DNA from 3 places in the Shewanella sp. S1-49-MNA-CIBAN-0167 genome. Region 3 is predicted to be linked to each of the others. Evidence: predicted binding sites of a transcription regulator. Region 3 holds the regulator's gene; each other region holds the start of a gene.
What was found. Region 3 encodes LexA, which represses DNA repair genes until DNA is damaged. Its sites were predicted from a motif close to TACTGTATNNNNATACAGTA; they were not measured.
Positions count from the first base shown of each region.

Region 1: the regulator LexA is predicted to act here: its motif matches at 1,279-1,298, upstream of AAEZ00_RS19750 (LexA family protein).
Region 2: the regulator LexA is predicted to act here: its motif matches at 6,545-6,564, upstream of AAEZ00_RS19950 (DNA topoisomerase III).

Region 1 is NZ_JBEOPO010000062.1:3,753-14,130, reverse strand. It holds gene AAEZ00_RS19755 (Y-family DNA polymerase) at 1-860, opposite strand, end outside; gene AAEZ00_RS19750 (LexA family protein) at 861-1,268, opposite strand; gene AAEZ00_RS19745 (hypothetical protein) at 1,391-1,762, opposite strand; gene AAEZ00_RS19740 (hypothetical protein) at 1,919-2,968, opposite strand; partial or broken gene AAEZ00_RS22450 (SEC-C metal-binding domain-containing protein) at 2,990-3,145, opposite strand; gene AAEZ00_RS19735 (hypothetical protein) at 3,170-4,927, opposite strand; gene AAEZ00_RS19730 (hypothetical protein) at 5,445-5,711, opposite strand; gene AAEZ00_RS19725 (WYL domain-containing protein) at 5,983-6,858, shown strand; gene AAEZ00_RS19720 (hypothetical protein) at 6,855-7,247, shown strand; gene AAEZ00_RS19715 (type I restriction-modification system subunit M) at 7,267-8,898, shown strand; gene AAEZ00_RS19710 (restriction endonuclease subunit S) at 8,888-10,291, shown strand; gene AAEZ00_RS19705 (AAA domain-containing protein) at 10,360-10,378, shown strand, end outside.
Region 2 is NZ_JBEOPO010000066.1:943-11,320, forward strand. It holds partial or broken gene AAEZ00_RS19920 (FimV/HubP family polar landmark protein) at 1-621, shown strand, start outside; gene truA (tRNA pseudouridine(38-40) synthase TruA) at 764-1,549, shown strand; gene folC (bifunctional tetrahydrofolate synthase/dihydrofolate synthase) at 1,643-2,920, shown strand; gene AAEZ00_RS19935 (SPOR domain-containing protein) at 2,992-3,606, shown strand; gene AAEZ00_RS19940 (CvpA family protein) at 3,759-4,247, shown strand; gene purF (amidophosphoribosyltransferase) at 4,281-5,795, shown strand; gene AAEZ00_RS19950 (DNA topoisomerase III) at 6,618-8,594, shown strand; gene AAEZ00_RS19955 (LysR family transcriptional regulator) at 9,208-10,143, opposite strand; gene AAEZ00_RS19960 (zinc-binding alcohol dehydrogenase family protein) at 10,266-10,378, shown strand, end outside.
Region 3 is NZ_JBEOPO010000001.1:93,948-104,325, forward strand. It holds gene AAEZ00_RS00430 (SURF1 family protein) at 1-533, opposite strand, end outside; gene AAEZ00_RS00435 (DUF2909 domain-containing protein) at 481-699, shown strand; gene AAEZ00_RS00440 (cytochrome c oxidase subunit 3) at 707-1,582, opposite strand; gene AAEZ00_RS00445 (cytochrome c oxidase assembly protein) at 1,579-2,142, opposite strand; gene ctaD (cytochrome c oxidase subunit I) at 2,144-3,739, opposite strand; gene coxB (cytochrome c oxidase subunit II) at 3,749-5,350, opposite strand; gene AAEZ00_RS00460 (cell division inhibitor SulA) at 5,746-6,252, opposite strand; gene lexA (transcriptional repressor LexA) at 6,249-6,863, opposite strand; gene plsB (glycerol-3-phosphate 1-O-acyltransferase PlsB) at 7,128-9,551, shown strand; gene mtr (tryptophan permease) at 9,551-10,378, shown strand, end outside.

The sequences.
Region 1 (10,378 bases), on a different contig from region 3:
GTCTTACAGTTTGTACCTTGTTTACGCGCTTTGGCTGCTGCAATACCAACATGTTTACTCAGTGCCTGCAATAGTGATTCATAGTCTGTAATACGCTCACCAACGCTTCTGGTTGAGAATATTTGCTTTTTATCCTCTCTTGCTTCATCCCACGCTTTACACGCTTGTCCGTTGAGCTCACGAACTGTACGCTCTATTTCAATACTGAACTGTTTCCTTGCAAGTGCCGGTGGCATCGATGCTAACTGCAATGCCGTTCTAATATTCATCAACTCAAGTTTTTTGCTTATTCGACGGCCAATGCCCCAAACATCACCAACAGGTATCATCTGTAAAATAGACACTCGTTCTTGCTCATTACTAATAAAACAAACACCGTCGTAGCCCTCAATTTTTTTAGCCGCATGATTCGCTATTTTAGCAAGAGTGAGCGTTTCACCTATACCGACACAAACTGCTAACCTGGCTTCTTTCCAAACTGCACGCCGGATGAGTTGGCCTTGTGTGTGTAAGCATTTTATCGCAGGGTAGGTGTTTTTGAAGGAGAGAAAGCTTTCATCAATCGAGTAAACATGCTGTTCAGGGGCATAGCGGCCGATGATATTCATCATCTTGCTGGACAAATCTGCATAAAGTTCATAGTTAGACGAACAGACGATAACACCTCGTCGAGCGCATAATTCCTTAACTTGAAAATAAGGCAAAAACTTTTGAATACCTGCTTCTTTGGCCTGTCTATTAGCTGCCACAATACACCCATCGTTATTGCTCAAAACAATAATGGGTTTACCACGCCAATCTGGTCGAAAGACTTGTTCCGCACTGCAATAAAAGGAGTTAGCATCAACTAAGGCAAACATCTAATGACCACACAATAATGGGCTTTGTCGATGGCAACGGACAGAGCGAGTAACAACCCCCTCAATACTAAAACTATCGTAGTCATGAATGGTAACTGGCCGGTATTGTTGATTGGATGACAGAAGGACTCTTCGTTTTGTATCCAGTATTTTGCAAACGAATTCACCATTAAAATTGGCAACAATAACATCACCATTACGAGCCGTTTCGTGTCGATCAACAATGATCATATCACCATCAAAAATCCCGACATCTTGCATAGACTCACCCTGAGCAATGCCAATAAAGGTAGAGCTCGGATGCTCAATTAACAGATCATCTAAGCTCATACCTAGCTGAGTATATTCAGCCGCTGGGCTTTCAAAACCTGTAATGCCTGCTTGCGCCGGTATAGGAATTACTTTCATTGCAAAATACCACTGTATATAAGTACAGTTATTCTAGCAGTAAAGATTAAAGATTCAAGCATTGTTATATTGCAGGTTGTTGTATACCTCTGTTTTGATTGTTAGGTAAGCGACAACTCACTCTACTTAGAAGAGTTCTTTTTGTTTTTACCTGATGAATGTAGGCCTATAACTATAAGAACGAATATAACTCCCGCAGCTGTAAATGTATCTTCTTGATTAATGAAATCAGTCCACTTTAAAAAAATAGCAGCAAGACACGACACAAAAAACAATACAACATGAGCGACAATTAGAGTCCATAACTCTGGCGTATTTTTATTTATAAAAAAAATAATGCCACCGACAATAACAATAGGTATCCACCAAAGGGTTCCACCTCTACTAGCACCTCTACCAGCTTCAGCGACTTCAGGGAAAAGAAATAAAGACAATGTTAAAACAATAAAAATAGCACAAAATAGAAATTTACTAATTCCAATTAAGAGCTTCATATTTGCTTACTCCTGTGTTGCCCACTTTGTGGAAATTTCGTGTTATGGCTATTTGACAAGTAATATCTCGCCACTTGGCTTGAAACCAGTGAGCCTTTTAGGTGCGATAGAACAAATTTTTAATAAAAATGCTTAGGACTTTTTTAACAACAGGGATTAGTGGTTTCTTTCAAAAGTCCACCCTATAGTAAGAACTTCACTCAAAACAGGAAAATCATAACTAGCTAACGGCTTAGTTATACCATCTGCATTTGGAGCTATTTCAGTAGAGATATTGTCTCCAAATAGCTTCATTAGCTTATTCTTACTACTTTCAGTTGCTTCATTCCACCATGTTGGTGATACAAAAACATTTTCAAAATTTTTGAACATATATTGGATAGTAAGTGGGACATATTGCTCTTGCTCTTTATTTAAAAGCGAAGTCATTAGCTTACAGCATGTTTCATCGCTATTTTTCAACCAAGAGAATGCAATTATACCTCTATTCCCATCATAATATGACGTCACGGATAAGTAATCTGTACGTTTTGTAAAGTCCATCAAATCTTGAAGTTGCACACCATCGAAGTCAAAATCTGGGTTAATGCCTCCACAAACCATCACAGGCGGGACTTCATTAAATATAAAGACTACAGCTCTTGCGGAAGAAAAGTCATCAGCCTCTAAAGCAAGTTCAAAGTAATGTTTTTGATGTTTCAGATCTTCAATTGCAGTTTTAGTACCCAACTCGATTAAAAAATTAGTCATCTGTATATCTTGTTGCGTTTCTAAAGGTTTACCTTTATCTACGCTATGTCTTAAAGGCGCTAATTCTTGGGCACTTTCTTTTGCATAATATTCTCGTGCGAAAGCACGATAAGCTAACAAGAAGCATTGCTTCGGAGTAGAGTCGAATAGCTCTTTTTCCAATGGCGCAAAAATAACATCGTCATGATATTTGCAAAAGCCGTTAAACGTAGAAGCATGGTTTATACCAATTTTTTCAAGAGTAGGTTTACCTTTGTTTTTCCTTATGGCCTCAAAATTTATTTTAAGCCCCAGAACATGCCCATCTTCAGCAATAGCCTTTAAGCTTACTGTTTTAGGAACCGTATGCGCTCGTATTATATTGCCAGCACAATGCTCGTGAAATGAATCTGGAGAAGAGCATTTTTTTCGTAAATTGACGCTATTAAATTCTTTATTTACTTCCCAATGTTTCAAGGGCTCCTGTTTGTCGCGAAATAAGTGACATTTTTTATACTTCTTTCGAGATCCACACCAGCAAGAGTCATTCCTTCCAATTTTTGTATTGTACAAACTAAACTCCTTGTGAGCTCCTAACTCAGCCGCTCTGCGGCAATCTTGGAGCGTAGCGTAAATTGTCCGATGGCTGCGCATTGAAATACCAAAAGGTTACTCTTGTCACTCTTGAGGTTTTTCAAACAACATTTTGCCAATAAACCAAATCGACTGTCCAATATTGGAAATTAATTGCTGCCCTTGCTTTAAAAATGAATTTTCATTATTAATTCCAGCAAGCTCTAAAGCCTCTCCGATCTTTGAGCTAGTCGGATGAGCATCACCTATTCGCATATCATAAGCACCTACAATTGGTCCAAATACTTTACGAGCAGTGTCGGCACCAACTTTCTGTGCTAATACGTCTTGTAAGAGCTTGTTTGAACCAAGTTTATCTTTATTGGAGTGTGTTGACAGCGTCCGCAACTCTTGAACGTTCAGCCTATCAGAAAAAACACGTACAATTTCTTTTGTTAACCTTAATAGTGACGCTTGATCCTTACTTGTAAATCTGGATATTTTCTTCAAGGCCTCCGAGCGATCTATGTCATGAGAGAAAAGAGCAATATTAAACTTTTTCTTAAATCCGTTCTCGAGCATGTCCATCACTTCGAAAAGTAACTCCTCTACAGCATGAGTTTGCGCTGGTTGAGCCTTCACTTGAGAATCTAACAATTCACTGGAAACCTTTCCTTCAGGGACAATATTTTGAGCTGCCCAAATGTGCTGCTCCCAGGCCGGAAGACGAGCAATGTCAAAAGCATATATGGTGATGAAATCAGCGGAATTTATTCCAAAATGAATCGAAAATCCGGAAGTGGATTGAATTGCACCTGTCTCGGCTGTATACCATTTAAGTGAGAAGCCTCGGAGACCAAGCAGTTCATCTACAACACTTGAACGAAACCACAACCATCTGCCAACATCTTCATTATTTAACTCAGATGACGCCATGCGCGTACTATCGGTCTCGACTATAAATTGTGGTAGATTTAGATCAGAATCCCCTCTGACGCGTTTGCTGATACCTTGGTGCTCAATCCACTCGTCCCGCCAGAACTCACCTTCTACTCGAACACCATCATAACCTCCTTTGTTTCCTTCAGAGCTTTCATGACCAGTATTGTCGTTAGTTTCTGGCCCCATTACCGGAGCGTCCTCATCTTCATCCACATCAGTTCGCCAAGCACGAAGCATTGCCCAGTTTCCACCAAATACATCATTTATACTTCGAATAAGCAGCTCATAACGACCTTGTTCTCTCTCTTCCTGATGATCTTCCAAGCCCGCATATTCACTAGTTTCAAGTGACGTTACGTTCTCTAGTCTTTGTCGGTAAGACGATAGCCGAAGTGATAAATTTCTAGCCGCCAAATAGTCTAGAAGAAACTCTCTCTTAATTTCTATCAGGGTCTGCTCACCATTTTCATTAAGAACCTCCCGAGCCACGACTACAAAGTTTTCTTCTGGTCTTACCCAATTAGATCCCTCTTTTATGAGCCGAAGCGCAGCAATTAGGTCTGGGGTCAAGATCCATTGCCGTCCCCCAACAACAGGTAGTGATAGTTCAAGGACGAGGTGTATTCCTATAGGCTCGTTATCCTGATATTGATATTCATCTATGGTTGAGTAGTTGCCATCATGGTATGCATATGGGGCGATATTTGAACTTATTCCGATATCATTCCAACTTAGTCTCTCAGCTACAGCGCGATGAACTGGCGAAAAAGCGACAGAGCCACATCCAAAAAACTCGTTTATATAACCTATTTTTTTAACGTTTCCTTTCTCATTGTCAATAGACGCTCTCAGAGGCACCCAAGTTGCTTTTGAAAAAGTCCGACGAGTTTCTTTTTTTTGGAGAATCCAATCTTGATTCATAAGTGAGAACCCTTTGTAGTGGCAAACGGCTTAATTTATTAGGAGCATCAACTAATTCAATGCAACATGCAGCAGACTGACAATCTGAAAGTAGGCTTCCTACTCCGTATTACAGTATCTAATAAGACACTAATAATAAAAACTATTAAAGATGCCAAAAGAATGATTTCGACTTGATTTAAAATATTTCCAAACCAAGTTGAATAGTGCTAGTCATTAATCTAGTAATAGAAGTACATCACAGTCCAAAAGGTACCTCTAATGGATCTGACATACTTTAGTAAATAAATGATTTAGATATCAAGCCCCAATTGAAGGCTGATATTCTTTAATCCAGCAGCACAAACTATTCAAGCATGGTGTTTAGTTTAGAGGTGTTCACTTTAACAAGGCATTATTTTTGAAATCGTCACGATATCAAGTCGGTATTTATGGTTGAAATGTTAGAGCAAATGACTCCCTTTATAAAGTCAGCATTGTAAATCACGAAGTTTGAACGCTTGAAAGCGTTACACTATCAAAGGCGTTTGATGGGTTTTACTGTAAATGTCACTTGTTGTGGCTTATCTTGTAAAGACCTTATAAATACTGGTTCCGACTCTGCTGGTGCGAAATGTTTATCTATTTTTTCGCAATCGTCTAAATGCTTAATCAACTGCGTTACTGCATCGACATATTTTTCAGGGACTCGTTTAACAATGGTTTTTTCATAGCGACTTTTTCTGCCTGATCCTATACGGAAGCCGCCATGTTGCGCTGTTTTCTCGTTTGATTGTTCGGTCATTGAAACTCCCATGTCAGTCTTAAGTAAGTCACACACCAAGCCTGTATAAAACGCCCCAGTAACATCGGCATCAATCACTACGCAGGTGATTTATACCAACAAAGTAGGGTGAGTTAGTGTGCAATAAATACACTATAACCTTAGGTTAGGAGTAATCAAATAGATATTATCAAAATGATAGACTCTATTTGTTTGTTCTCTTGGCAAAGTTGGAGTAACCTAGCCGCATAAACAACAAAAATGTTGTTAATTTAGGTAGATGAACTCTCATATGGACTTGACCAAATTCAACTATGCTCAGCGTGAAAGACTTGCGTTTATTGATTTTTGTCTGCAATTTTTTGGGCAAATATCTCGTGCTGACCTAGTTAATCATTTCAAAACAGGCTTAGCGTCATGCTCGCGTGACTTAACCCTGTATCGAGAGCTTGCACCCCAAAACCTCCACTTAAAGCACGAAACCAAGCTTTACTACCGTACTGCTGAATTTACGCCGGTGTTCGAACACGAACCAGAATCGATCCTTAACAGCCTATGCAATGGCTTTGGTGATGGGTTTTCCAATGGTGTCGCACCGTCAGATATTTGTTTTGATGCTACACGCTTAATTCATCCTCAATCAGATGTTATTGCGGCCATTATGCGGGCTATCAACAACCAACAAGCTATAAGCTGTGAATATGTATCAATAACCTCAGGTGAGAGTCGTCGTATTATTGTTCCGCATAGCTTGTCTAACAATGGTCAACGTTGGCATGTGCGAGGGTTCGATCAAAAATCAAATGAGTTTCGTGATTTTGTTTGCACACGATTAACCCAAATTGCCACAGTCGAAACACCGCTAGACCCATTGCATACTCAACAAGCTGATATCCAGTGGAATCGTATTCACGCAATTACACTCGTGCCACATCCTTCTGTAACACATTTTAAAGCCATAGAGCTTGATTACGCTATGACGGCAGGAAAACTCGATTTAAACGTGCGAGAGGCGCTTTTAGGCTACCTAATGAGGCAATGGAATGTAGATTGTAGTCTCGACGCTTCACTTAATGGAGGTCAGCATCATTTGTGGTTGAGCAATGCAAAGCAACTACAGCATGTAAACAGCTTAACGATAGCGCCTGGTTACAAGGATTTACCATGACGACATCAAATGAATCAAAACCAGATGTGTTGAGGGTGACTGAATACATTCTTGAGCAAAACAAACTGAAGCAAGAGTTTAGCGTTCAGTCCGCGAATAAAAGCAAAGAGCTCAATGGTATTGGCCGTAGCCGGATAGCGCAAATTATGCGAGATATCTGCTTAGACCCAAATGGTGATGGCACCTTAATCACCTACACCACGGTTGATAGCAGCAATATGGATAATAAGTTTGAACATTGGCAGCTTAACGCCAATGCCTATTTCAGTTACTTGTCATATCAGTCTGTTGAGCAAAGCAAACAATCAAACATAACAGCACGGTACGCCCTTTGGGTTGCTGTTGCTGCAATGGCTGTGTCAGCCATTTTTCCACTTATTTCAGTGTGAACATTAGGAATACATCAACATGGCAACGCCTAAAACAACTAAAAGCATCGACAAAAGCAAAGGTTTTGAAGAGACATTATGGGACGCAGCGAACAAGTTGCGCGGTAGTGTAGAGTCTGCCGAATACAAGCATATTGTTTTGAGCTTAATCTTCTTAAAGTTTATCAGCGATAAATTTGAAACACAGCGCAGCAAGTTGATGGATAACGGCATGGGCGATTATGTCGACATGGTCGAGTTTTATGCCAAAGACAACGTATTTTATCTACCAGAAGATGCGCGTTGGTCATTTATCCAAAAGCAAGCCAAGCAAGACGATATCGCAGTTAAAATTGACACTGCACTGCATACCGTTGAAAAGAACAATGTGTCGCTTAAAGGCGCATTGCCAGACAATTACTTTTCACGCCTAGGGCTTGATAGCAGTAAACTGGCTGCGCTTATCGATACCATTAACAACATTGAAACCCTTGCCAATGAATGCGACATGACTCAAGAAGATTTAGTCGGCCGCGTTTACGAATACTTTTTAGGTAAGTTTGCTGCTAACGAAGGTAAAGGCGGCGGGGAGTTCTATACGCCAAAATCGATTGTGGCCTTGATTGCCGAGATGATAGAGCCTTATAAAGGGAAAATTTACGACCCTTGCTGTGGTTCAGGGGGGATGTTTGTTCAGTCGCTTAAGTTTATCGACAGCCACAACGGTAACAAAAAAGACATTTCGATTTACGGCCAAGAGTACACTAATACCACTTACAAGCTAGCTAAGATGAACCTCGCAGTACGGGGTATTTCGGGTAACTTGGGTGATGTAGCAGGTGACAGCTTTTTTAAAGACCAACACCCAGATTTAAAAGCCGATTACATTATGGCTAACCCGCCGTTTAACCAAAAACAATGGCGCGCCGAAAACGAATTAGTTGATGATCCGCGCTGGGCAGGTTTTGATGTGCCGCCAACGGGCAACGCCAACTATGCGTGGATCATGCACATGATCTCAAAACTGAGCGAACACGGCACCGCAGGTTTTGTATTGGCTAATGGTTCCATGAGCTCAAACACCAGTGGTGAAGGGGCTATTAGGCAAAAAATCCTCGAAAATGATTTAGTCGATTGCATGATAGCGCTACCTGGGCAATTGTTTTACACCACCCAAATCCCGGTGTGTTTATGGTTTATTGCTAAAAATAAGAAACAAGATCCCCAAAAGGGTTTTCGTAACCGCGAGGGTGAAACCTTGTTTATTGATGCCCGTGAAATGGGCAGCATGATAAGCCGTACCAACAAAGAGCTCACTAACGAAGATATCGCTCACATTGCCGCAACTTACCATACCTGGCGCGGGGAGAATAAAGCCCTAGTAGGAGCTCAGTTAGATGAAGCAACAGATACACAGTCCGATTCAAAGGCTAACAGCTACCAAGATATAGCTGGTTACTGTAAGTCAGCCACACTCGAAGAGATGAAAGCAAACGAATATGTATTAAGTCCAGGGCGTTACGTTGGCGCAGCTGATTTAGAAGATGATGGCATTTCCTTTGAATCCAAAATGATTTCGCTAAGTAAAACTCTTTATAACCAAATGAAACAAGCAGAATCTTTAGATAAAGCTATCCGTGATAGCCTGGAGGTAATAGGTTATGGCGAGTAATTGGAAAGAATATTCACTTTCAGAAATTACGGAACTAGTAATTGATAATAGGGGGCGAAACCCAAGTTGTTATTCAAATGCAGGGATTCCTGTAATAGATAATTACTTAATTATCAGCGAAGGTGAACCTGAGCTAAGTAAAATAAAGCGTTTTATCGACAAAGATATCTACAACACATTTATAAGAAAATATAATCAAATGGGTGATGTTCTACTCACCTTAGTTGGTAATGGTTACGGAAACGTGGCTATAAGCCCGCAAGAACGATGTATTATTATTCAAAATACTATTGGCCTTCGTACCAAAAGTGGTTTCGACAATCATTTTCTTTATTACCTTCTGAAGGGAAATAGAGCGAGCTTAACAAATTTAAATCGTGGGGCTGCCCAGCCAAGTATCAAAGTTGGTGATGTACTTAATTTATGTTTTTATTTTCCAACTTACGATCAGCAGGGATTAATCGGTAATACTTTGTATCAACTGGATCAGAAAATACGACTAAACCGACAAACTAACCAAACCCTAGAGCAAATGGCGCAGGCGTTGTTTAAAAGCTGGTTTGTCGATTTTGACCCGGTTTTCGACAATGCATTCGATACCGGTTTATCTGTTGATGACTTCCCCGATGAACTGCAAGATCGTGCCATGATCAGGCAGCAACATCGCGCTAATGCGATGCAACAAGGTACTGAAATTGCACTGCAGCAGCCAAGACTACCGTCTGCCACTGTATTGCAACCGAACAGTCCGCAAACCACTCAAACTGAGTCAGAGCGTATCCGTGGATTATTCCCAAGCGAATTTGAGCAATGCGATGACCCAAGCGTCGGCATCAACGGCTGGATCCCGAAGGGAGGTAAGGTTTCAGAGCTAGGTGCATTTATTAAGTTTGCAAATGGTAAAGCAAAAAAATCATCTGATGAGGGAGCTTGTCCAATTTATGGTGCTAACGGAGTCATCGGTAAAACGAATGAATTTAATTTTACAAATGCAGTTATAGTTGGTCGTGTGGGAGCATATTGCGGTGCAATTGAATATTGTAGATATAATTTTTGGTCATCAGATAATACGATAGTTGCAATATCTAAAATTTCTGAAAGTCATATCCCGTTTGTTTTTTACCAATTAAAGTTTTTAGACTTGAATCAATATGCTGGAGGAGCCGCTCAACCACTCCTTAATCAAACTACACTAAATAAATTAAAGGTTCCGTTTTTAAGTATTGAATGCATATCGAAATTCAATGATGTTATTGACGGTTTTTTGCTCAAGCAAATAAAAAATACTGAACAAATAGTCAAATTAAGTGAAATAAGAGACGTCTTACTACCCAAACTCATCTCCGGTGAGTTGCAACTTTCTGAAGCAGTGCAAAGTATTGAAACGATGTAAGTATTAGCCTAAAGCACGGATTATTAACCACTTGGTTAACGTTATAACAATTTAACTAGAAGTAAAATATGGATATCAAATACTGGG
Region 2 (10,378 bases), on a different contig from region 3:
GGCTTCTTTAATGACCTAAAATCCAACAAACCTAAGCCTGAATTATTAGATTGGGAAAGTGATTTACTTAAAGCTGCCGAGTCTGCCGCTGACGAGAAAGAAGTCGATGAATCTGAGGTCAGTGATGATGATTTACTGGCCGCATTTTCACAGTCATTAAAAGAGGATGACAACGTTGACGACTATACCTCTGAAGACGAATATATCCTTAGCGATGACAATTTAACGGTAGATGAAGCGTTGGCGGCACTTGATCAAAAAGAACGTAGCCAATCAGCTGAATATAAAGCCAGTAATGATGAGGTAACGCGTTTTGAGCGTGAAAATAGCTATATCGACATCGATAAATTGTTAAACGATGCTGATGAAGATGACGATAAAACCGATCAGTATAAAGACGTTAATGTTAATATGGGTTCAGTCAATTCGTTAATAAGCAATGCAGACATGGTTGATGTTGATGATGAAGAAAACTCCGTTAATGCCAAACTTGATTTAGCCAGAGCATATATTGAAATTGAAGATCAAGACAGTGCCCGAGCATTATTAAAAGAAGTGCAAATGGATGGCAATGAACGTCAACAATTAGAAGCCAAAAATTTAATTAAAAGCTTTAATTAACTCGGATAATTAACTCGGTCAATTCATGTGGTATAGGTAAAATAAATAGCCCTATGTTAACCATATAAATGCAAACGGCGCAGATACATGCGCCGTTTTTTTGTGGTAAACTGCGCGCCATTATTGAGTAGAGGATATAGGCATGCGGGTCGCGTTAGGTATTGAATATGATGGTAGTGGTTTTTGTGGGTGGCAGCGCCAACTCGATGTCGATTCAGTGCAAGCCCAGCTTGAAAAAGCCTTAAGTTACGTGGCAAATGAGCCCATTAAAGTATTGTGTGCCGGGCGAACTGATACTGGCGTGCATGCTACTGGACAGGTGGTTCATTTTGACACCAATGTTCAACGTCCAATGACGGCGTGGACACTAGGCGTGAATGCTAATTTACCCGACAGTATAGCCGTGCGATGGATGAAAGAAGTGGATGACAGTTTTCATGCCCGTTATAGTGCCACGGCCAGACGTTATCGCTATGTTATTTATAATCATCAATTGCGCCCTGGTATTTTAGCTTCTGGTGTGAGCCATTATCACGGCGATATAGATGAAACCTTGATGCATCAAGCCGCACAGCTTCTCGTAGGCAAACACGATTTTACCAGTTTTAGAGCGTTGCATTGTCAAGCTAAAACACCCTGTCGAGATGTGCATCAAGTTAATGTGACTCGTCAAGGCATGTATGTGTTGGTGGATATTCAAGCCAATGCATTTTTACATCATATGGTGCGTAATATTGTCGGTTCATTACTTCAAATCGGTTTAGGTAATCAATCTATCGAGTGGATAACAGAACTCTTGGCATTGAAAAATCGCACTCAGGCGGCAGCGACAGCTAAGCCCAACGGATTGTATTTGGTCGATGTGACTTACCCTGAGCAGCATCAATTGCCTAGGTTAGCACTCGGTCCATTGTTTATGCTCGATTAAAGTGTTTTTCAGTCATATTTATTGGGATGTAAAACTAATGTTATGTTTTCGCCACGTCTGGTAAGGTTTGCATAAATTAAATGGTATTGAATTATGTCAATTGCGTCTGAAATTACTGTACCCAATCAACAATCAAGCTTAAATCAATGGCTGGATTATTTGCTGGCAATTCATCCTAGCGAAATCGACATGGGCTTAACGCGAGTCAGTGCTGTCGCCGAGCGACTCAATGTGATTGATTTAGCTCCAGCTAAAGTGATTACAGTCGCCGGTACCAATGGTAAAGGCACGACCTGTGCGATGCTCGCCTCAATATTACGTCAAGCAAACTTATCAGTTGGCGTCTACAGTTCACCGCATTTGCTGCATTACAATGAACGGGTGCAGATCAATCAACAAGATGCCAGTGATGCCTCTCTTATTGGAGCTTTTAGTGCCATAGAGATGGCACGAGGTGATATTTCATTAACCTTTTTTGAATATGCGACGTTAGCGGGTTTATACTTATTCAAAGCTGCTAAGCTTGATGTGATTATTCTTGAAGTGGGCTTAGGTGGCCGTCTAGATGCCACTAATATTATCGATTCCACAGCCACTATCTTGACCTCTATCGATCTTGATCACCAAGAATATTTAGGCGATACCCGAGAACTGGTTGGCAGAGAAAAAGCCGGCGTGTTCCGCTCAGGTTGTCTCGCCATTTGTGGTGAACCCGATTTACCATTGAGCGTGACCGATTATGCTCAGCAGATTGGAACAACACTTTATCGTGTTGGTTATGAGTTTCATTACCATAAAGACCAGAACCCACCTACATTATGGCATTTTGAATCCGCGCAGCAATCTTATATTGGTTTGGCTGTGCCAAGGTTACCGCTAGCTAATGCTGCTAGTGTTGTGGCGCTGCTAAGTTATATTTGGCCGCAAATAAGCCAGCAACACATCAACCAAGGATTACAACAAGCTCAACTAGCTGGACGATTAGAGCAGGTGAGTGAGCAACCATTAGTACTAGTAGATGTAGCGCATAATCCCCATGCTGCACGATATTTAGCACAGCAATTGCAGGCGTACCAAGGTCGTCGTATTGTAGCCTTATGTGGCATGCTTAAAGATAAAGACATCAAGTCGGTATTGGCGACATTGGCTGAACAAATCCGTCATTGGTATTTTGTTGGTTTAGATAATCCACGGGGCGCAACAGCGCAAGCACTGCGTCAAGCATTGCCCAATGAGCGTTGTCGTCAGCATGCCAGTGAATTTACTGACATCGCCAGCGCATGGCAAGCTATACAAGCGACGGTAGAGGCTGATGATGTGGTCATTATATTTGGCTCTTTTTATACTGTTGCAGGGTTTAAATCTTTATAAACACTATTTATGTTAGACGTCGGTTTTAGAAGCCATCATTAACGTCGTTTTGTTAAAAAAGGGAATTAGCTTTGAATCGTCAATTTCAAAATCGTTTAGTGGGTACCATCGTCTTAGTGGCCTTAGGTGTGATTTTTTTACCCGATTTATTAGACGGTAAAAAACCTCAGGTGGTTGAGGAGTTCACTGAAATTCCTTTACGTCCCGTTCAATCAAGTGCTTCAAATCGAGCCAGTTCTGCCAACATCGCCGAACCCGCGGAAGAATTCCAAGTGTTAACGATTGCTGAACCTCAAGATCTCAGTAACGATATTGTTGAATTAGGTGAAGCAGAACCAACTAAAAAAGTGAATCAAGTGGTTAAACCGTCAGCGGCAACCACTGCGGCAGTAAAAAAGCCTGAAACACCCGTTGCTAATAAAACTAAATCACCCGTTACGGCTGGTTTTACGTTGCAATTAGGCGGTTTTAATAATATTACCAATGTAAAAGCCTTAATTATTCAACTACGTAAGGCAGGATTTAATGCTTATACACTGCCTAAAGTACCTGTTGAAGGAAAATTAACCCGAGTATTTGTAGGCCCTGAAGTGTCAGAAGAAAAACTTAAAGCTCGTCAGCAACCTATATTCAAATTAACCGGATTAAAAGGCAAAATCGTAGCCTATAATCCACAGGAACAATAACCTATTCAGACGGTATTATGCTTGGGTGATTAATATTTACAATTTGATTGTTCTTAATCACGCAAGAATAATTTGTGCAATCAGAGGTGAGAAACATCTCTGTCTCTGTTAGAATCTCGCCGTCTTGAACCCTATACCGGATCCCCATCTCCATGGTTTGGATTGATTACGCAATTATTATTGTCATCGGGTTATCAACTATTATTAGTTTGATCCGCGGATTTGCCAAAGAAGCCATGTCTCTTGTGGTTTGGTTTGCCGCTTTCTTTATTGCTAGCCAGTTTTATCTTGATCTTGCTGCTCATTTAACCCAAATGCAGGACGAGTTAGTCAGAAACGGTGTCGCGATTGCCATTCTTTTTATCATTACCCTGATCCTAGGGGCACTCGTTAATTATTTGTTAGGCCAGTTAGTGGCCAAAACAGGCTTATCGGGCACAGACCGTGTTTTAGGCCTGTGTTTTGGTGCCATTCGTGGCGCGTTAATTGTTAGCGCATTACTGTTTTTTATGGATGCTTTTACGGCATTCCCTGACACGAAATGGTGGCAGGATTCTGTACTTGTACCTGAATTTGGCGTGGTTATTCAGTGGTTTTTTGACTATGTCGAAAATACCTCAAGCTTTGTACCCAAAATATAATCATAAAACACTTTACAGTGAGGAACCTTACCCATGTGTGGTATCGTCGGAATAGTAGGAAAATCAACAGTTAATCAGACCATTTATGATGCGCTGACTGTGCTTCAACATCGTGGTCAAGACGCAGCAGGTATTGTGACTGTTGACATGAATGCGTTTCGTTTACGTAAAGCAAACGGCTTAGTCAAAGATGTGTTTGAACCTAAACATATGCAGCGTTTACAAGGTAATGCCGGTATTGGACATGTTCGTTATCCAACCGCGGGCAGCTCGAGTGCATCAGAGGCGCAACCGTTTTATGTTAACTCGCCATTTGGTATTTCGTTAGCGCATAACGGTAACTTGACCAATACGCTTGATCTGGCGGAAAGCCTCGTCAGAAAACGTCGTCATGTTAACACCACCTCTGACTCCGAAATCTTGTTAAACCTGTTAGCCGATGAGTTACAAGAGACGCGCAGTTTAACCTTAAGTGCCGATGAAGTGTTTGATGCGGTTGCCAAAGTGCATGCGCAAACCCGTGGTGCTTATGCGGTAGTGGCAATGATCATCGGCCAAGGCCTAGTAGCGTTCCGCGATCCATTTGGTATTCGTCCTTTGGTACTGGGTAAGCATGAAACCGCAACTGGTACTGAGTATATGGTTGCTTCAGAAAGTGTTGCTTTGGATGCCGTCGGTTTTGAAGTGATGCGTGACGTAGCACCTGGTGAGGCTGTTTATATTTCACTTGATGGCCAGTTATTTACCCGTCAATGTGCTGTAGACCCAAGCTATGCTCCGTGTATTTTTGAATTCGTTTATTTTGCTCGTCCAGATTCGAGCATCGACAAAATCTCTGTGTATGCCAGTCGCGTAAACATGGGCGCTAAGTTAGGCGAAAAAATTAAGAAAGAATGGGAAGACCATGACATTGATGTCGTTATTCCTATTCCAGAGACATCGTGCGATATCGCATTAGAAATTGCTCGTTGTATGGATTTACCGTACCGTCAAGGTTTTGTTAAAAACCGTTATATTGGTCGTACGTTTATCATGCCAGGTCAGCAAGAACGTAAAAAATCAGTACGTCGTAAATTGAACGCAATTAATACTGAGTTCAAAGGTAAAAACGTATTACTGGTTGATGATTCAATCGTTCGTGGCACCACGTCTGAGCAGATCATTGAAATGGCGCGTGAAGCCGGGGCAAAGAAAGTGTATTTTGCTTCAGCAGCCCCTGAAATCCGTTTTCCTAACGTGTACGGAATTGATATGCCGACCTCTAATGAGTTGATTGCTCATGGTCGTGATGCTGACGAAATTGCCAAAATCATTGGTGCCGATGGCATTATTTTCCAAGACTTGAGCGACTTAATTGAAGCAGTAAGAATGGAAAATCCAGAGATTAAGCGTTTTGAAACATCAGTGTTCGACGGTCATTATATTACCAATGACGTTGATCAAGCTTACTTGGATCATTTAACCCAACTACGTAACGATGATGCCAAAGCAAATCGCTCAAAGGACATAGGCACTAATTTAGAAATGCACAATGAGTGTCATCCATAAGTTAACCACTGTTTGTTAGTGATAAAAAACCAGCATATTGATGCTGGTTTTTTTTGCTTTAAGGCCTAGAGGCTAGGACGCTTCGCGGCTAGAGGCTATAAGAGTGATAACAAGCGAACGCTGCGCCTAGATGCCTAGATACTAGGACGCTTCGCTGCTAGAGGCTATAAGAGCGATAACAAGCGATGACGAGCGATAAAGATCGATATCAAGCGAACTAGCAGGACGCAGTCCGTTCTAGGGTCTAGGCTTTTTGCTGTTATGCTTTTATAGCAGCGAAGCGATCTAGCAGGACGCAGTCCGCTCTTGGGTCTAGGTTCTTCGCTATTATGCTTTGATAGCCGCGAAGCGAACTAGCAGGACGCAGTCCGTTCTAGGGTCTAGGTTCTTCGCTTTTATGCTGTTATAGCAGCGAAGCGATCTAGCAGGACGCAGTCCGTTCTAGGGTCTAGGTTCTTCGCTGTTATGCTGTTATAGCAGCGAAGCGATCTAGCAGGACGGAGTCCGTTCTAGGGTCTAGGTTCTTCGCTGTTATGCTTTTATAGCCGCGAAGCGAACTAGCAGGACGCAGTCCGTTCTAGGGTTTAGGTTCTTCGCTGTTATGCTTTTATAGCAGCGAAGCGATCTAGCAGGACGCAGTCCGCTCTAGCTTCTAGGCTTTTCGCTGTTATGCTTTTATTGTAATGATTTACGCCGATAAGGGGTTAATTATTTCATATTTGCAGCTTGGCGTATTTAACGCTAATCTATACTGTAAATTTATACAGTTAAGTGGCGCAGTTCGGTTTGTCATATTGAACGCTAACGCCCCAACAGTGGATTATGATTTTATATATTGCTGAAAAACCCAGTCTAGGTCGTGCGATTGCCGATGTGTTGCCAAAGCCACATAAAAAAGGTGATGGCTATATCACTGCCGCCAATGGTGATTGCGTGTCATGGTGTATTGGCCATTTATTAGAGCAAGCCGAGCCTGATGCGTACGATGATGCATTTAAGTCGTGGAAACTCGAGCATTTGCCAATTGTCCCGCAAACGTGGAAGTTGCAGCCCAAACCCAAAACGCGCAGTCAACTTACGGTGTTGCGTAAACTGGTAAAGCAAGCATCATCGATAATTAATGCTGGCGATCCAGATAGAGAAGGGCAGTTGCTGGTCGATGAAGTGATTTCTTATTTGGGCGTAAAGGGTGACAAGCTTAACCAGGTACAGCGGCTGTTAATCAGCGACTTAAACCCCCAAGCGGTCAAACGTGCGCTAGGGCAGTTACGCAGCAATCGTGAGTTTATTCCTTTATCGACTTCTGCATTAGCCCGCAGCCGTGCTGATTGGCTGTATGGCATGAACATGACCCGCGCATATACCATTCAAGGGCGTAAGGTCGGTTATCAGGGGGTATTATCAGTTGGCCGAGTACAAACGCCTTTGCTTGGGTTAGTCGTACGCCGCGACGAAGAAATTACTGCATTTACCCCAAAACCTTTTTATGAAGTGTTAGCGCATTTGCTGACCGATCAGCAACAAGGTTTTAGTGCTAAATGGAAGCCTAGTGAGGCTTGCCAGCCCTATATGGACGAAGATGGACGGGTATTAGCTAAAGGCTTAGCCGAAAATGTGGTTGCCCGCATTAATGGTAAACCCGCTGAAGTGACAAAACTTGAAGCCAAAGATAAGCGCCAAAACCCGCCATTACCTTATAGTTTATCAGCACTGCAAATCGATGCCGCAAAACGCTTTGGGCTATCGGCGAAAGAGGTGCTTGATACCTGCCAAAGTTTGTATGAAAAACATAAATTGATTACTTATCCGCGCTCAGACAGTCGCTATTTACCTAAAGAGCAGCATACTTTGGCACCGAAAGTATTGGATGCTGTGCTCAAAGGCGTTTCTGCCTTGGTTGATGGTTGCGACTCACCTAATGCCAAGCTTAAATCTAAAGCGTGGGATGACAGTAAAGTGGATGCTCACCATGCCATTGTGCCTACCGAGAAAGTGGCTAACTTAGCTGCATTATCAGGTAATGAGGCAAAGTTGTACCAACATGTTGCGCGGCAATATTTAGCCCAGTTTTATCCCGCTTATATTTATGCAGAAACCGCAGTTGAAGTGACGATTGCTGGTGGCTTGTTTACCACTAAAGCGCGTCAAGACAAAAGCTTAGGCTGGAAACAGCTCTTTAAACGGGCAGCCACAGCAAATCAAGCTAATAACAGTCAAGCGAATACTGGTTCAACTCACAGTGAAGACGATAACGACGATGCCGTTCAGTCGCTACCGCCATTGGTTAACGGGCAGGTGTTGCATTGTCTGCGTGGTGAATTATTGGAGAAAACGACTCAAGCGCCGAAGCATTTTACCGATGCCACATTATTAGGCGCCATGACCGGAATTAGTCGTTATGTTACTGATAGTGAAATTAAGAAAATCCTCAAAGAAACCGACGGCCTAGGCACCGAAGCAACTCGTGCTGGGATTATTGAATTATTATTTAAGCGTGGATACCTTATTCGTCAAGGTAAATCGATATTGGCCACTCAGGTTGGCACTGGCTTGATCCGCAGCTTACCAGAATCAGCAACTACACCTGACATGACCGCATTATGGGAAAACAGCCTTGATGCCATCAGCCAAAAACGACTGAAGTACGATGCGTTTATGCAGCCATTACTCAGCCAGTTAGATGGTTTAATAACCCAAGCATCCAGCCAGTTACCATCAGCATTACAAGGTGTCGCCAGTACCACACCGAAACGCAGTTTTAAAAAGCCTTATAAAAAGAAAGCTAAAGCGAAAAGCTAAGAGGGTAACAAGTGGTGAAAAGCGATAACTAACGGTGACAAGCGAACGCTGCGCTTTTTTGTTAAGTCAAAAGTCTAGGCGCTAGGTCGCTTCGCGGCTAGAGGCTATACAAACAACGTCATAAGCTAAGAGGGTAGCAAGCGATGAAAATCGCTACAGAAAAAACTTGATCATTACAATGCGGCTAAATCGAAGAGAGTTAAATTAAAGGTGTAGATGAGTCAGCGAGTATCCAAAACAGGGATGTTTTGGATAAGCCCACAGGGATGCTGATTTAAAATCAAGAGCCGGCGTCTCGCTTAATCATCTGCACATCAGCATGCTGCAGGCAATAAGTTCAAATAAAGCTACGTTATAAATCAAGCTAAACTAATACCAAGTAAGCTGAGTTAATCAATACCTTAAATACACTTTTGTCCAAAAGTGAGTTTAAGGTATTAAATATATATCGTTGTTAGATGATGACAAAGAATGTGTCTTATTTCATTGAGATATAACTGAGAAAAGACGGAATCGGCCAATATCCTGAATCGCTCGATATCGCTCGTTATCTCTTACCACCGCATTTCATCGCACTTCCTGCTGTTACCGCTTGTTATCCCCGATAGGCTTATCAATTCAACACGCTTTTATCTACTATGCCTTTCTCAATCAGTTGCAGTAAAATATTGCGGGTCTTTTGTTTTAAGGTGTCACGCAGTAATCGGGCTGCGGGAGTAATAGACTGTCTACTGGGGAATATCAGCCAGAGTTCGGTCGCTTTGGTTTGGTATTCGGGTAAAATATGTACCACGTTTTCGGCGAGTAAATCGCTTGATATATCAAGGCAAGATTTAAGCCCAATGCCTTTACCCGATACGCACCATCGATGAACCAGTTCACCATCGTTAGACACTCGGTTGCCTTTCATTTTGATTTTATACTGTTCATCACCGCGATAAAACTCCCACACATCGTAAGTAATATTATTGAGTTGATATAACAGTCCATTGTGGGAGGCGAGGTCTTGTGGGTGTTTTGGCATGCCATGTTTTGCTAGGTAAGCTTTAGATGCACACAATAATCTGGGGACATTACAGATTTTAAACCCGTAAAGATTAGCGTCATTTGGCGAACCATAGCGCAAGGCTAAATCGACGGAGTCGCGGTAAAAGTCCAAGTTACTGTCATTAATATTGGCGCGTAAACTGACTTTTGAGTGAGTGGCCATAAACTCATCTATCCATGGCATAACCAGATTGCGGCCCAAATCCGATGACAATGCAATTCGTAAATCCCCGTCGATGATGTCTAATTCGCCTTTCATATTTTGTTTGGCTTGTTCGAGCATTAATAGTGCTTGCTCACATTGAGGAATGTATTTTTCCCCAGCATTGGATAACCTTAGCTGCCTTGTAGTGCGAATGAACAACTCAACACCTAGCGAACTTTCGACTCGTTTAACTGCGGCGCTGGCGGTTGCTGTGCGCATATCAAGATTGGTTGCTGCGGCGGTAATGCTGCGAAACTCAGCCACTTTCAAAATAACCTGCAGATCTTCTAATAACATATTGTCTAATAATATTTGATAATGTTTCAATTATTATGCTGTTTATGCGGAGTAAAACAAGGGCTAATATAGCTTCATTGAAAAGTAATCCCATTGATACCGTTTACTATAGGAAGCAGATTATGAAAGCCATCGGATACACACAATCATTAGCCGTTACTCACCCTGAGTCGTTAATTGATGTCGAGTTACCTCAACCTATCGCAACAGGCCGTGATTTATTAATCAAAGTAAA
Region 3 (10,378 bases):
TGGTATACCCGACCCAATAGTGTGTAGTAATCGACTTTTAACGCTGTGAGCTCCGGTAATATTCGACGATCTTTATTTGCTGGAACAAAGCCGAGTTCAACTAATATCCAAGGTTGATCAGGCGTTATCTCAAATACTTGGTAAGCTAAATAGCCCACTTGGCCTTGATACACTTGATTGTCTAACAGCAGTACGGTGTTATTGGCTGGTTTAGCATAAATCGATAAGCGATAACCCGTCAGTAAAGACGCCTCTGGCTGAGAGGCGGTTTGTCGCTTTGATGATTCAACCAATGCCAACATGTCTTCATAAGTGAGAGCTTGCTGCTGTTGGCGCTGAAGTAATGTGCTTTGCCACTCTTGTTTAAACGCTGCCCGTGATAATTGCCATAATCCTAGCTTGACCAATAAGCCAAACACGACCAAAGTAATGATTACCAATAATATTTGAGACACACCCACACTGCTAAAAGGATTGCCTGTGACAACCCCTTTCATTGTTAAGTTAGTTTTAGTCTCGTTGCTTTTATTCATATTATTTAACTTAGGTAGAGCCTTAGTTATTATGGTTAAAGGGCAACATCAGCAACCTATGAGTCATTTTCTAGGTCGCCGAGTGTTGTTTTCTATTGCTGTGATTGTGGTGTTGCTGGTGGCCTTAGGGCTTGGCTACATTCAGCCTAACCCCAGACCTTATTAATGTTGATTTACAACACGTAGACAAAGATGAATAAGCATAACCACACCACATCAACAAAGTGCCAATACCAACTTCCCGCTTGAAAAGCGAAATGCTTGTCGGGCGTAAAATGCCCTTTGACAATTCTGAGTAACAAAATAATTAAGAACAGGGTGCCAATCGTCACGTGCATACCGTGAAAACCGGTTAACAGAAAGAAGGTGTTACCGTATACACCAGAAGAGAGTGTTAGCCCCATTTCTTGGTAAGCATGGCTATACTCTTCAACCTGTAAACCGAGAAATGCAATACCCAAAATAACCGTCAGCGCTAACCAGATGATCAAGGGTTTACGATTGGCTTTTTCGAGGTTGGTATGGGCAAAGTGTAATGTAACCGATGAGGTTAGCAGTATCATGGTGTTGATTAATGGCAAACCCGTCCACGGCATGGCTTCGGTTGCGGTACCATCAGGCGTTTTTACCAGTGGCCAAATAGCCTCAAAGGCAGGCCACAACACTTCATGAGTCATGGCATTATTTGATGCGCCCCCAAGCCAAGGCACTGAAATCATGCGTGCATAAAAGAGTGCGCCGAAAAATGCCCCAAAAAACATAATTTCAGAAAAAATAAACCAGCTCATTCCTTGTCTAAACGAACGATCCATTTGCGCTGAATACAATCCAGCCATGGACTCATCAATAACGGTTTTAAACCAGCCAAAAATCATAAAAATAATGACGGCCAAACCCGCGAGTAAAATGTAACCCCCAGAGGTTTTTTCTGTGGTTAATTGTTGTATATAATTGCCAGCACCAAACGCAATTAAAAATAAACCAATAGCACCTATTATCGGCCACGCACTTTGGGATGGTACATAATAAGGTTGATACTTTGTTGTCATTTTGCTGCTCCTTGCTCTATGTCGATCGCTTGTTTATCGGTGATGTCATAAAGGGTATAAGAGAGAGTCAATGTATTAATGGACGCTGGTAAATCAGGGTCCACGTAAAAAATCAGTGGTAATTCTGCTGTGGCAGACGCTGCTAAGGGTTGTTGATTAAAGCAAAAACATTCCGTTTTATTGAAGTACGCCGCCCCTTGGCCAGGCGATACCGAAGGGATCGCTTGGCCTACGGTGTCGCGTGAAGACAGGTTTTTAACCAAAAATTGTGCGTGAGTAAGCTCACCAGGATGCACGCTTATTTGGTTAACTTTAGGGCTAAATTCCCACGGCATATTTGATTGAACTTGGGTGACAAATTCAATGGTTACGGTTCGGCTTTTATCAACCACCACCGCTTCATAGCTGCTGGCACTATTTTGGGTTTTGCCATTTATACCCAATGTATCGCAGAGCACGTCATAAAGCGGTACCAGCGCAAAACCAAATCCAAACATACCAATTGATCCAGCAATCAGCATGATTAATAACTTACGATTTGATCTTGTTGGTTGCGTCATCTCATTTAATCTCCGGCGGAGTGGTAAACGAGTGATATGGCGCTGGACTGGCAATCGACCATTCTAAGCCTTCTGCTGCTTGCCAAGGATTATCTCCAGCGGGTTTGCCACCCTTAATGCATTTGAGTACCACCGCGAGGAAAATAAACTGAGATAAACCAAATGCGAACCCACCAATTGATACAATTTGATTTACATCGGCAAACTGTACAGCGTAATCTGGGATCCTTCTCGGCATGCCTGCTAAGCCTAAGAAATGCATCGGGAAAAATAGTACATTGACGGAGATAACCGAACACCAAAAATGCCATTTCCCTAAGGTTTCGTTGTACATATGACCGGTCCATTTGGGCAGCCAATAATATGCCGCTGCCATAATGGAAAATATCGCCCCTGTGACCAACACATAATGAAAATGAGCCACCACAAAGTAAGTGTCGTGATATTGGAAATCAGCAGGGGTAATTGCCAGCATCAGACCCGAAAACCCGCCAATGGTGAACAGGATGATAAACGCGACCGCAAAGAGCATCGGTGTTTCAAATGTCATCGAACCGCGCCACATGGTTGCCACCCAATTAAACACTTTCACCCCAGTAGGGACAGCAATTAACATGGTGCAATACATGAAAAATAGCTCTGCAAACACAGGCATACCCGTGGTAAACATATGATGTGCCCACACCAAGAATGACAGCACGGCAATGCTGGCAGTGGCATAAACCATAGAGGAATAACCAAACAATTTTTTACGACTAAAGGTCGGAACAATCGCCGAGATAATGCCGAATGACGGTAAAATCATGATGTAAACTTCAGGATGACCGAAGAACCAGAAAATATGCTGGAACATCACCGGATCGCCGCCACCTGCGGCATCAAAAAAGCTAGTACCGAAAAACTTATCGGTTAACACCATGGTGACCGCGCCCGCAAGCACTGGCATCACCGCAATCAGTAAAAATGCGGTAATAAGCCAAGTCCACACAAACAGCGGTAATTTCATCCATGTCATACCAGGGGCGCGCATATTGACTATGGTCACGATAACGTTAATGGCGCCCATTATCGAACTGATCCCCATCATATGAATGGCAAATACAAACAAAGCGGTGCTGTCAGGACTATAAGTGGTTGAGAGTGGGGCGTAGAATGTCCAACCAAAATTAGGACCACCACCTTCCATGAATAGCGAACCTAGTAACATGGAAAAGGCGAACGGTAAAATCCAAAAACTCCAGTTGTTCATCCGCGGTAGTGCCATGTCTGGCGCACCGATCATCATTGGAATTAACCAGTTAGCTAATCCAGTAAAAGCTGGCATTACCGCGCCAAAGACCATAATAAGACCATGAACTGTGGTCATCTGATTAAAAAAGTTAGGTTCGACTAGCTGTAATCCCGGCTGAAATAACTCAGCTCGAATGACCATAGCCATCGCACCGCCAGTTAGAAACATAATGAAACTAAACCATAAATACAGCGAGCCGATATCTTTATGGTTAGTGGTGAGTAGCCAGCGCATTAGCCCTTTCGGCGCTCCGTGATGATGATCATCATGAGCGGTAGCAATTGTATCGTGCGTTGTTGTGCTCATTGTTTTCCCCTACTGTCCATGGCTAGCGACATCGGCAGCTTGCACCGCCTCGTCAGAATTATTGCCCCACGCATTGCGCTCATAAGTAATCACTGCCGCCATTTTTTGAGGGCTGAGTTGACTACTAAATGCTTGCATTGCGGTGCCTGGTTTGCCGTGCATAACGATATCGATATGTCCGCTAACCGGTCCGCTAACGACAGGGCTGCCAATAAGTGAAGGGAAAGCGCCGGGTAAACCAGCGCCAGAGGCCTGGTGACATGCAGCACAAACAGTGGCATAAACCTGCTCACCTTCAGCGATTAATTGCTCCAAGGTTAAGGTGGGCAGATCTGCCGCTGCAACAACTTCAGGTGTCACAACCTTGGCAACGGCTTCTATAGCTTGAGTGGTTTTTTCTGTGGCCGCATCGGTAATGTCTGTCGTTGTTGCGGCAATGGTACTTGCTGCATCGGCTACGACCTCGATCGGCTCAGTGCTTGACGCGTTACTACTTGAGAAGTTACCCACATCAGCTGCTTGAACAACATCGCCACTGTTGTTGCCCCAAGCATTTCGCTCAAAGGTAATCACTGCGGCAATTTCTATGGCGCTAAGTTGCTTGGCAAAGGCTTGCATTGCGGTGCCTGGTTTACCGTTTAATACAATATTGAGGTGATCGTCAACAGGGCCTTTTATGATAGGACTGCCAATCAATGATGGGAATACACCGGGAAGACCCGCCCCATTAGGTTGGTGACAAGCGGCGCACCGCGCTATGTACACTTGCTCGCCCTGCGTGTTTAGTTCTTCAAGGGACAAGGTTTGTGACATTGATGCGGCTGCAGCGACTGCAGCATTATTGGCCAGTTGTTTTTGTTCAACTAACCAATTATCAAAATCAGTCTCCGATAAGGCTTGTACCACAATAGGCATAAATCCATGGTCTTTACCGCATAACTCAGCACATTGACCGCGATAAGTTCCAGGCTTATCAATACGAGTCCAGGCTTCGTTGATAAAGCCTGGGTTGGCATCTTTTTTAACCGCGAAAGCGGGTACCCACCATGAGTGGATAACATCATCAGATGTCATCAAGAAACGCACCTTTTGATTGATGGGCAGTACTAGCGGCTTATCGACTTCAAGGAGGTAATTTTCGCCTTTGGCCTCACGGCCATCAATTTGCTCTCTGGGGGTGGATAATGAGCTGTAAAATTCGATGTCTTTATCAAAATAGCTGTAGTGCCATTTCCACTGTGACCCAGTAATTTTGATGGTCAGATCGGCATCGCTGGGATCTTCCATGGCAATTAAGGTTTTAGTGGCTGGAATAGCCATTCCGATTAAGATAATGAAAGGGATGACGGTCCAAGCAATTTCCACTTTGGTACTTTCGTGAAAATTGGCCGCAACGGCACCTTTTGATTTGCGGTGATAAATCATCGAATAAATCATGATCCCAAACACCACTAACCCAATAGCACAACAGATGTAAAGAATCGTCATATGGAGGTCATAAACCTTACCACTGATATCCGTCACGCCTTGGGTCATGTTGAGGGGCATTTCTGTTGCCCCAAGCGGAAGTGCTACCCACACAACCAATAAAAAATACAACCATTGCTTCACAAGACTACTCCCCTGCTAATTGCAAAATAGCAACTACAAAGAAAAGTCACACAGTAAATCTCAGCTCTATGCAAACTCTTCGGTTCCCGAAAAAAGCTTGATGAACTCAAAGTACTCTGGTGGTTGTATACAGACTGTCTACGCTTTTATTGTTAGCTGTGCACCACGCTTGTACCTACGACTGAACTTATCAATTTCTATTTGGATTATTTGTCTGACAGTAATCTTGATTACTGTCATTTTATCCAATTAAAGATGAAGAATGTTTCATCCTTGTTAACCACATTACTTGTAGATTAAACATTGATCAAGATCACTTTGTTGGTAAATAGGCTAAAAAAAGATGAAAAAAAGCCCTGAATTCAATGCAGGGCTTGGTAATTAAGGATTTATGCTTAGTGAAATGAGCAAAAATTACCTGCTCCACTTGTTAATGTAGAGTTAACAAGTTGATGTTTGTGAGGTAAGTGAGCATTCACATCTTCAATTACCACGCCTAATGCTCGCGCGCTCTTAGCGACAATTTCCAATCGACGACTATCGCGAGCATCGAGTGAACTTGTCCAAGTAACCACTGCACTAGAAGTTCCGCTCGTGAGAGCTTTTTCCATGGCCCATAATGTTTCGACTTCATCTTTGGTGTGCACCAGTAAAATACGATCCATTCTCACTCCAGCACTGGCCAGCATATGCTTATAGCCTATGTGAGGTGGACTAATTAATACAATCCATCTGCCTTGTTGGCTCAACGTCGCCAGTTGGCTACACAATTGACTCAGTTCTGCTTCACCTTGGGTGACAGTTTGTAATGTTTGAATGGTTTGGTTGCCATGCAGATCTGTTTCAGTTAAATCTACCCATAAGCCTGGGTGACGTGGCGCTACGCCCATTAGTTTGTTCATGACCAATCTCCATTACGGATAACGCCAACTGCAAGCCCTTCGATGGTTAGGCTTTGGCAACTTAAATCTACTTTTATCGGGTTATAATCTTCATTTTCTGCATGCAGATAAATCATATTACCTTTTTGTTCGAATCGTTTTACGGTGACGTCATCATCAACACGCGCCACCACAACCTGACCATTACGCGCTTGTTGCATTTTATGTACAGCGAGCAAGTCGCCTTCTAAAATACCAATGTTTTTCATGCTATCACCACGAACCCGTAATAAAAAATCTGCGGCGGGTTTAAACATATTTGGGTCGACTTGATAATATTGTTCTACATGCTCTTGCGCCAAAATAGGCTCTCCAGCAGCAACTTGTCCAATGAGTGGCAGACCGATTTCAAGCTGTTCTTCATGAGGTAAACGAATACCTCTCGAGGTACCAGGTATGATCTCGATAAAACCTTTTTTGGCTAATGCTTTTAAATGCTCTTCGGCGGCATTAGCACTTTTAAAGCCAAGACGACTCGCAATTTCAGCACGAGTGGGTGGCATACCTGTTTCGGTGATATTGTTTTTAATTAAGTCTAAAATTTCTGCTTGGCGCGGCGTTAACGGTCTCATGATGGTTCCTGTCTTTTTATACAGTGACTGTCATTATATACAGTGTTTTTGTTCGTGCAAGTATTAACCAACTCTTTTTTGAATATTGTTGGTCAAGTATCATTCAACAACCTGTTTCTATTAGTTATTGTGTATTGATTGTCTGATGTTATTTCTGATAGTGAGAACTCAAGCGTAAAGATAAATCGGTCTGATAGTGTAAGCAGGCTGGTTTCTGGTATCCTATACGACAATATTACAGTGGCTTATGTTGCGAAAATAACCATGTCAAAACCAGATTCAATATTTTTACGAGCGTTAAAATGGATTCAAAAATCGATGGTACTCACGGTTGTTGTGCCACATGATCCTTTTGACGATCTTAATTTAGATCCATCTAAACCTCTGATTTATGTTATGAAAACAGAATCAATCAGTGATGCCGCTGCATTAAGCGAAATCACTGAGAGCTTTGGTATGCCCAGTCCATATGAGCCACTGCAATTGGATGGCCTCAAAGTATCACGCATCGTTTGTCTTGAAGGCCGCAAACCGCTTTTTGGTAAACGCGAAAGCGGTGAAAAATTTATTAATAGTTTTACCAGTCTGTTAGCGCTTCATCGTCAATGTCCTGAGTTAGATATTCAGTTGGTGCCTGTGAGCCTTTATTGGGGCCGTACACCGGGTAAAGAAGATGACAGCATGAAAGCGGCTTTTTTTGAAAGGGAAAACCCGACCTGGCTGCGAAAATGGCTAATGATTTTGTTTCTAGGTCGCCACAATTTTGTACAGTTTTCTAATGCATTATCGCTTCGTCTTATGGCTGATGAACACGGTACCGATAAAAGAATTGCTCACAAATTAATCCGTGTTGCGCGAGTGCATTTCCGCCGTCAACGCAAAGTGATGACAGGGCAGCAATTACCGAATCGGCAAGTGCTTTTTGCGTCGTTACTTAAATCTGATGCAATCAAGAAAGCCATTGAAGAAGAGTCGGTAAACAAAAAAGTATCTGTCGAGAAAGCCCGTGAAACCGCCATTGAATACCTTGATGAAATTGCCGCTGACTATTCTGATAGTTTTGTGCGCATTGCCGAGCGCTTCCTCACTTGGTTATGGAACAAATTATACAGTGGTATCAATATCAAAGGTGCAGAACAGATAAGGCAGTTACATCATGACGGCCATGAAATTGTCTATGTGCCTTGTCATCGTAGTCATATGGATTACTTACTGTTGTCATATATTTTGTATTATCAGGGTATGGTTCCACCGCACATTGCTGCCGGTATTAATCTTAACTTTTGGCCTGCTGGGCCTATGTTCCGTCGTGGCGGAGCATTCTTTATCCGTCGTAGTTTTAATGGAAAAAAACTCTATACCGCAGTATTTCGTGAATACTTAGATCAGTTATTTGCTAAGGGCTATTCGGTCGAGTATTTCACTGAAGGTGGTCGTTCTCGTACCGGGCGTTTGCTAGCGCCTAAAACCGGTATGTTAGCGATGACTATTAATAGTGTGTTACGTGGCATTGAACGCCCTGTGACCTTAGTGCCTGTGTATTTAGGTTATGACCATGTGATGGAAGTGGCCACTTACCATAAAGAATTAAGCGGTAAGAAAAAGAAAAAAGAATCTGTTTGGCAGTTATTTGGGGCTCTGCGTAAATTAGGCAATTTTGGCCAAGGTTATGTGAACTTTGGTGAGCCGATTAATTTACAACATTTCTTAAACGAGCAGGCGCCAGAATGGCGTAAAGAGATTGCGAACGATCCTGATCAGAAACCATCATGGTTTACCCCATCGGTCAACTTACTAGCCAATCGTGTAATGACCAATATCAACGGCGCTGCTGCGGCCAGCTCGGTGACATTGACCAGTTTAGTGTTATTGGCATCAGAGCAAAATGCATTAGAAAGAAGCCAGTTAGAACGTCAGCTTGATTTGTATTTAGCATTACTTAACACAGTGCCTTATACCCATTACGCATCCGTTGCAGAGGGTAATGGCAAGTCAATTGTTGATCATTGTCTGTCGTTAAATAAGTTTGTCAGTACTAAGGACCTTATTGGCGAGATAATTTCGGTTGATGAAAAAGTTGCTATTACCATGAGTTATTACCGTAATAATATTATTCATTTAATGGCATTACCTTCACTCATCGCCAGTTGTTTAGTGCACTATGATGTGTGCGATCGCACCCGAATCCATGCCATAGTGATGGATTTTTACCCATTACTTAAAGCTGAACTTTTTATGGGTATTGATGATGTTCCTAAACATGTAGATTGCATTTTAGACTTTATGGTTGAACAAGGTCTGTTGAGCGGTAGCGATCAGTTGGTGATCACGCCTCACCATATTACTCAAGTGTTACTGCTTGCTGAAACCATCAATGAGACGTTGCAACGCTATGCCATTATCTTTAATTTACTGGCGATAAATCCGGAGCTTGAGCGTTCAGGATTGGAAACCGATAGTCATATGTTAGCCCAACGTTTAGGGGCTCTACATGGCATTACCGCACCAGAATTTTATGATAAAAAGTTGTATAACACCTTGAGCGTGAAACTAAAAGAATTGGGATATTTATGCAGTGTCGAGAATCGTTCTGAAGTGATAAGAATTCGAGATAATGCCAATAAATTACTCAGTTCTTCAGTAAGACAAACCATTGTTGATAGTGTGGCAGCGGAGCACGGACAATAATGGCCAACCACATGAATGCAGCAAAGCATCGAGCTAGCGGTAAGTCAGTATTGGGTGGGGCGATGATTATTGCTGGGACCACAGTCGGTGCGGGCATGTTTTCCTTGCCGGTCGTTAGTGCAGGAATGTGGTTTGGTTATTCATTAGCCATGTTGTTAGGTGTATGGTTTTGCATGTTAATGTCGGGTTTGCTGTTATTAGAAGCCAATTTGCATTTTGAACCTGGCGATAGTTTTGACACCTTAACCCGCGTAACTCTAGGGCAGTTTTGGCGGGTGATTAACGGCGTATCTATTGCCTTTGTGTTGTATATTTTAACCTATGCTTATATCAGTGGTGGCGGGTCGATTGTTAATCACAGCTTATCGGCTCTGGGTGTTAGTTTGCCTCAGAGCGTGGCGGGTTTGGTTTTTGCTATTGTCTTGGCACTTGTGGTGTTTATCAGTACTAAAGCGGTCGATCGGATCACCACCATCATGCTCGGTGGTATGATGATCACTTTCTTCTTGGCTATCGGTAATTTATTAATCGACATTGACACGGTGAAATTGGCGTCACCCGATGGTGAGTCGCGTTATCTGCCTTATTTACTCGCTGCTATTCCTTTTGGGTTGGCCAGTTTTGGTTATCACGGTAACGTGCCGAGCTTAGTAAAGTATTACGGTAAAGATGCCAATACGATTGTGAAAGCCATCGTTACTGGAACCAGTATCGCATTGGTTATTTATGTGTGTTGGTTAGTGGCGACAATGGGCAATATTCAACGCAGCCAGTTTGCCGATATTATTGCGCAAGGGGGCAATATCGGGGTGTTAGTCGCGGCCTTG